Linked DNA regions of Dinoroseobacter shibae DFL 12 = DSM 16493. The protein of the gene in region 1 binds, or shares a complex with, the protein of each later gene. Links are inferred from orthologs where the notes say so. Each region holds a gene or a part of one and is shown in the gene's direction. Other genes may lie near its edges.

Region 1 (3,264 bases):
GAGCGAGGGGTGGGGTGGGTGGTGCGAGACCGACCGGCAGCCATTTGCTGCTTGCCCTTGAACGCTACGCGGGTGATTTAAGGTTTACAATAAATTTATCCCGCTTTGGTTGTGCCCGCCGGAGCGACCACACGTCGCTGATATTTTAAACTCCTGTTTTTTCTCACCTTTAAAACCCTGTTGCGCAAACGACCGAGACCAAGGTCTAAGACCGCCTCCCCGCAGCCCCTTGATTCAAATCAACTTCTTGTCCGCGCCCCATGCAGAATTGCAAATTTTCGTTGCAAAATGCGGTCGCCAATCCCCCCTTGCAGTGGAACAAAAACAGATCATTTTAAGACTCACGTAAGGAGTTGCCCGATGAATCAACCCGTCCTGCATGCCAGCGCCGATGATGTCCGCACCCGTCCCAAGCTCGAAGGCGGTCGGATGTTCCGGATGGCGACCAGTTTCGAGCCTGCTGGGGACCAGCCGACCGCCATCGCGGAGCTGAGCGAGGGCGTGCGCAACGGCGAACGCGACCAGGTACTTCTGGGCGCGACCGGGACGGGCAAGACCTTCACCATGGCCAAGGTGATCGAGCAGACCCAGCGCCCCGCGATCATCCTCGCCCCGAACAAGACCCTCGCCGCGCAGCTCTATGGCGAGTTCAAGGGGTTCTTTCCCGACAACGCGGTCGAATATTTCGTCAGCTATTACGACTACTACCAGCCCGAGGCCTATGTGCCGCGCAGCGACACCTATATCGAGAAGGAATCCCAGATCAACGAGCAGATTGACCGGATGCGCCACTCGGCGACCCGGGCCTTGCTCGAACGCGACGACGTGATCATCGTCGCCTCGGTGTCGTGCATCTACGGCATCGGCTCGGTGGAGACCTACGAGGCGATGACCCAGGACCTGGTCGCGGGGCAGTCCTATGACCAGCGCCAGATCATGGCGGATCTCGTGGCCCAGCAATACCGCCGCAACGACGCCGGGTTCCAGCGCGGCTCTTTCCGGGTGCGCGGCGACAGCCTGGAGATCTGGCCCGCCCACATGGAGGACCGGGCGCTGAAATTCTCGTTCTTCGGCGAAGAGCTTGAAAGCATTACCGAGTTCGACCCGCTCACCGGCGAGAAGGCCGACACCCTCGACCGCATCCGGATCTATGCCAACTCCCACTACGTCACGCCCCGCCCCACGCTCCAGCAGGCGATCGTGTCGATCAAGAAAGAGCTGCGCATCCGCCTCGACCAGCTGGTCGCCGAGGGCAAGCTGCTGGAGGCCCAGCGGCTTGAGCAGCGCACGAATTTCGACATCGAGATGCTGGAGGCGACGGGCGTCTGCAACGGCATCGAGAACTATTCGCGCTACCTGACCGGCCGCGCGCCGGGGGAGCCGCCGCCCACACTCTTCGAATACATCCCCGACAACGCCATCGTCTTCGCCGACGAGAGCCACGTCTCGGTTCCGCAGATCGGCGGCATGTACAAGGGCGACTTCCGGCGCAAGATGACCCTGGCCGAGCACGGCTTCCGCCTGCCGTCTTGCATGGACAACCGGCCCCTGAAATTCGAGGAATGGGATGCCATGCGGCCCCAGTCGGTGTTCGTCTCGGCCACCCCCGCCGCGTGGGAGCTGGAACAGGCCGGCGGCGTGTTCACCGAACAGGTGATCCGCCCCACGGGCCTGCTGGACCCCCAGGTCGAAATCCGCCCGGTGGAGATGCAGGTGGACGACCTGCTGGACGAGGTCCGCCGCGTCACCGCCGACGGGTTCCGCACACTGGTCACCACCCTGACCAAGCGGATGGCCGAGGACCTGACCGAGTACATGCACGAACAGGGCATCAAGGTCCGCTACATGCACTCCGACATCGACACGCTGGAGCGCATTGAAATCCTGCGGGATCTCCGGCTCGGCGCCTTCGACGTGCTGATCGGGATCAACCTGCTGCGCGAAGGGTTGGACATCCCTGAATGCGGTCTGGTGGCGATCCTAGATGCGGACAAGGAAGGCTTCCTGCGCTCGGAGACCTCGCTGGTGCAGACCATCGGCAGGGCGGCGCGGAATGCCGAGGGGCGGGTGATCATGTATGCCGACCGGATCACCGGATCGATGGAGCGCGCGCTGGCCGAAACCAACCGCAGGCGCGCCAAGCAGATCGCCTATAACGAGGAACATGGCATCACGCCGGAGACGGTGAAGAAGAATGTCGAAGACGTGATGGCCGGGCTCTACCAGGGCGACGTGGACATGAACCGGGTCACCGCCAAGGTCGAAAAACCGTTGCACGGCGGGAACTTGGAGACGGTTCTTGAAGGGCTGCGGGCGGATATGCGCAAGGCCGCGGAGAACCTGGAGTTCGAGGAGGCCGCGCGCCTGCGCGACGAGGTCAAGCGGCTGGAGGCGGTGGATCTGGCGATTGCGGACGACCCGCTGGCGCGGCAATCGGCGATCGAGGCGGCGAGCGACGCGGCCGTCAAGGCCCAGGGGCGCAGCACCGCGGGCCGCCCGGGCCAGCGCGGCGGGAACGTCAAGCGGCGCAAAAAATAGCGCCTTTTCCGAACCTTGCGCCGCGTCGTTAAATCGGCAGGTCTTCGGTCATCGCCTCGGCCTCGGAGACGTCCTCGACGGTCTCGGGGTCCACCTGGGCGCAGGCGGCGAGCAGCGGCAGGGCGATGAGCAGGGCGAGGATCTTGCGGGTCATGGGGGCCTCCTGGGTCCGGTTTCGCGGCATCACAGCACGGGGGCCGGGGCGGCGCAAGGGGCCGTCCGACCGGGTCGGATCGGCGTCGGGCCCGGGTCGGACAGGTGTCGGGCACCAGCGCACGCACCGGTCACGCCCCGTTAACCGGGATCGCGGAGGGTATCGGCGCCTGACATCACGGAGTGCGCCGATGCCCGACCTGCCCCCTCACCCCCTGTGGTCCGACGCCAAGGGCGAAACCCGCGCCCAGCGGCTGGCCCGCGAACGGCTGACCCTGCACCTGCACGGGCTGGAGCGGGACGACGCCTGGGCGGGTCGCATCCAGGCGCTGGTCCCCGACGCCTGGCAAACCCTGGAGGCGGACCTGCCGCTGGTGGAGAAGAAGACGAAAGTGACCCTGCGGCTGGACGAGAGCGTGGCGAAGTTCTTCCGCGCCATGGGGCCGGGATACCAGGCGCGGATCAACCGGCTGCTGGCGACCTACGCCCAGATGCGGATCGCGGAGGTCTACAAGCTGGAGCGGTTCGCACGCAGCCGGGACCGGTCGCTGGGGATCGAGTTGCCGGAGGAGT
Region 2 (3,406 bases), 310 kb from region 1 along the record:
GCGGGCACGTCCACGGTCAGCACCAGGGTGCCGAAGCCGGAGGCGCGGGCGCGGGCCATGATGTCGTCGCGAATGCCCGGGTCGGCGGGGGGGTAGAGTTGGAACCAGCCCATCTCGCCCGCCACGGGGCCGACCCGTTCGGGCGTCTGCGTGGCCACGGTCGAGAGGCCATAGGGAATGCGCGCGGTCGCGGCCTCCGCGGCCAGGAGCCGTTCCGCATCGGGCCAGATCAGCCCGGACATGCCCACGGGGGCGATGCCGAAGGGGCGGGCATAGGTCTGGCCGAGCAGTGGTGTTTCGAGCTCCGGCGTGATCTGCCCGTGCAGGATGCCGGGCAGCAGGTGGATCGCGTCGAGCGCCGCGCGCGTGGTCTGCACCCCGATCTCGCGGTCGCCCGTGGCACTGTCGAGATATTCGAACACGAAGCCGGGGATGCGGCGCCGTGCTGCGCGCCGCAGGTCGGAAATGGCCGGATGGGTCGTGTCGAAATCCATGCGCCCTTGCTAATCCATTCATCTGATTGCGCAATGACGGAATTGCGAACAGATGTGGAACATAGCTTTCCCCCCGGGGGGCTTCGCGCTATGGTCAGAGGCATGAACAGTTTTGACGACTCCGATGCGTTCGAGAAGGGCGCGGCCCTGTCCCTGTCGGCGCGCGCCCGAGCACAGGCCGCAGGGGCGCGGGCGGCCCCCTATCTCGACACGTTGAACCCGGCCCAGCGGCAGGCGGTTGAATCGCTCGACGGTCCGGTTCTGATGCTCGCAGGCGCGGGCACGGGCAAGACCAAGGCGCTGACATGCCGGATCGCGCATCTGCTGCTGACAGGGACGGCGCGGCCGAACGAGATCCTGGCGGTGACCTTCACCAACAAGGCCGCCCGCGAGATGAAGGAGCGGGTGGCGACCCTGATGAACCAGCCGGTGGAGGGGATGCCCTGGCTCGGCACCTTCCACGCGATCGGCGTGAAGCTGCTGCGCCGGCATGCGGAACTAGTGGGGTTGAAGTCGAACTTCACCATTCTGGACACCGACGACCAGGTCCGGCTGCTCAAGCAGATCATCGTCGCCGAGAATATCGACGAGAAACGCTGGCCCGCGCGGCAGCTGGCGCACATCATCGATGGCTGGAAGAACCGCGCCTGGGCGCCGGATGCGGTGCCCGCCGCCGAGGCGTCGGCCTTCAATTCCCGCGGGGTGGAGTTGTATGCCGCTTATCAGGAGCGGCTGAAGACCCTGAATGCCACGGATTTCGGCGATCTGCTGCTGCATGTGGTGGGGATATTCCAGAAACACGAGGACGTGCTGGCGCAGTACCAGCGCTGGTTCCGCTACATCCTGGTGGACGAGTACCAGGATACGAACGTCGCGCAGTATCTCTGGCTGCGGCTTCTGGCGGGCGGGCACAAGAATATCTGCTGCGTGGGTGATGACGACCAGTCGATCTATGGCTGGCGCGGGGCCGAGGTGGGCAACATCCTGCGCTTCGAGAAGGATTTCCCCGGCGCGCTTGTCATCCGGCTGGAGCAGAATTATCGCTCCACCCCCCATATCCTGGCCGCGGCCTCCGGGGTGATTTCCGGCAACAAGGGGCGGCTCGGCAAGGAGCTGTGGACCGATGCGCAAGAGGGCGAGAAGGTCCGCCTGATCGGCCATTGGGACGGGGATGAAGAGGCCCGCTGGATCGGTGAAGAGATCGAGTCGATGCAGAACGGCACGCGCGGGATGCGGCCCTTCGCGTTGAACGAGATCGCGATCCTCGTGCGTGCCTCCCACCAGATGCGCGCCTTCGAGGACCGGTTCCTGACCATCGGGCTGCCTTACAAGGTGATCGGTGGCCCGCGGTTCTACGAGCGGATGGAGATCCGTGATGCCATGGCCTATTTCCGCGTGGTCACCAGCCCCGAGGACGACCTGGCCTTCGAGAGGATCGTGAACACCCCCAAGCGGGGTCTGGGCGACAAGGCCCAAGCGAAGATCCAGGCGGCCGCGCGGGCCAATGGCGTGCCGCTCAAGGAAGGCGCGCGGATATTGCTGGCGGCCAAGGGGCTGGGCGGCAAGGGGGCCGCGGAATTGCGGCTGCTGATCGACGGGTTGGACCGCTGGTCGGCGGCGGCGCGGGACGGTGCGAACCATGTGGAGCTGGCCCAGGTGATCCTGGACGAGAGCGGCTACACCACCCATTGGCAGAACGACAAGACGCCGGAGGCGCCGGGGCGGCTGGAGAACCTCAAGGAACTGGTTAAGGCCCTGGAGGGGTTCGAGAACCTGCAGGGGTTCCTGGAGCATGTTTCGCTGGTCATGGACAACGACAAGGGCGATGCGGGGCCGCAGGTGTCGATCATGACCCTGCACGCGGCCAAGGGGCTGGAGTTTCCGGCCGTGTTCCTGCCGGGCTGGGAGGACGGCATATTCCCGTCGCAACGTTCGATAGACGATCAGACAGGCAAGGTCGAAATAGGCCGAGAAGCCGATGAGGAGCGCCGCTTGGCCTACGTCGGCATCACTCGCGCCGAGGAACTCTGCACTATCTCTTTCGCGAGCAACAGGAGAGTCTTTGGTCGATGGCAGGATCAAATGCCCTCGCGGTTCATCGACGAGCTGCCCGAGGCCCATGTCGAGGTGCTGACCCCGCCGGGGCTTTATGGCGGCGGCTATGGCGCGGCTGCGCCGGGGGCAATGCCGGACGGGGTCTTTGCCGGCTCCCAACTGGAAACCAAGGCGGCGGAGGCGAATGTCTACAATTCGCCAGGTTGGCGGCGGATGCAGGCGCGCGCGGGCGCACGGGGCACGAGCCAGCCGCGCGAGGCGCGCAACATGGTGATCGACGCGACGGCGGTGCCGGCCCATGGGCTCGGCGACCGGGTGTTTCACCAGAAATTCGGCTACGGCGCGGTGACGGGGATCGAAGGCGACAAGCTGGAGGTCGCCTTCGACAAGGCCGGGGTCAAGAAGCTGGTGGCGAAATTCGTGGTTGCGGCGGACAGGGCGGATGACGTGCCGTTCTGAGCGGCGCGCCTGCCCGACACCCCGTCCGCGCGCCGGTCAGCCGATCTGTTCGCCGATGAGCATCTGGGGCTGACCGCTGTAGAAATTCGGGATGTCCCCGACCGCAGGACCCGCGGCAGCAAGGCAGGCGTCGAGCGCGGCCTGGTCGGCGAAGGTGAAGGTGGCGACCGCGTGGAAGCCGGGCGGGGTGTCGGGGCCGCCCGCGAGGCCGCGGGTCACCAGCACGCTGTCGAAATGCGCGGACATGTGTTCGGTTACGATCTCCATGTGTTTGCCGGTGTAATAGGCATAATCGAAGCTGGTACCACCTTCGGTGGGGTAGAGCACTTGCAGGGTCATGGGCATGGGGGCGTCCTCCTCATTCGGCGGTGTGCCGACGGACATCACCGTAGCCAATC

Evidence for each region.
Region 2: the proteins of uvrB (region 1) and DSHI_RS12625 are in contact, whole or in part, in a crystal structure (PDB 7EGT), measured with the Thermus thermophilus proteins. The link is inferred for Dinoroseobacter shibae DFL 12 = DSM 16493 from one-to-one orthologs. Residues at the interface, in WP_096411307.1 of Thermus thermophilus: Glu23, Leu25, Arg26, Asp27, Gly28, Glu29, Arg30, Phe31, Arg55, Glu326, Asp327, Phe328, Glu379, Ser382, Gln383, His398, Gly400, Arg401; in WP_096412145.1 of Thermus thermophilus: His654, Arg656, Phe657, Gln666, Asp668, Glu669, Lys680, Arg681, Leu682, Ser683, Lys685, Tyr686, Ala687.

Annotation. Positions count from the first base shown.
Region 1 is NC_009952.1:2,318,972-2,322,235, forward strand. Bases 1-2,949 are described here. They hold uvrB (excinuclease ABC subunit UvrB), read left to right. Parts: upstream 1-360; coding sequence 361-2,538; downstream 2,539-2,949. Other genes in these bases: DSHI_RS22990 (hypothetical protein), read right to left, coding at 2,567-2,692; DSHI_RS11160 (BrnA antitoxin family protein), read left to right, coding at 2,883-2,949. In the rest of the region: more of DSHI_RS11160, read left to right, coding at 2,950-3,264. UniProt on the Escherichia coli protein: The UvrABC repair system catalyzes the recognition and processing of DNA lesions. A damage recognition complex composed of 2 UvrA and 2 UvrB subunits scans DNA for abnormalities.
Region 2 is NC_009952.1:2,633,654-2,637,059, reverse strand. What follows is about bases 212-3,302. They hold DSHI_RS12625 (ATP-dependent helicase), read left to right. Parts: upstream 212-596; coding sequence 597-3,008; downstream 3,009-3,302. Other genes in these bases: DSHI_RS12620 (EthD family reductase), read right to left, coding at 3,045-3,302; DSHI_RS12630 (alpha-hydroxy acid oxidase), read right to left, coding at 212-494. In the rest of the region: more of DSHI_RS12630, read right to left, coding at 1-211; more of DSHI_RS12620, read right to left, coding at 3,303-3,353. UniProt on the Escherichia coli protein: A helicase with DNA-dependent ATPase activity. Unwinds DNA duplexes with 3'-5' polarity. Translocates on single-stranded DNA with 3'-5' polarity. Initiates unwinding more efficiently from a nicked substrate than double-stranded DNA.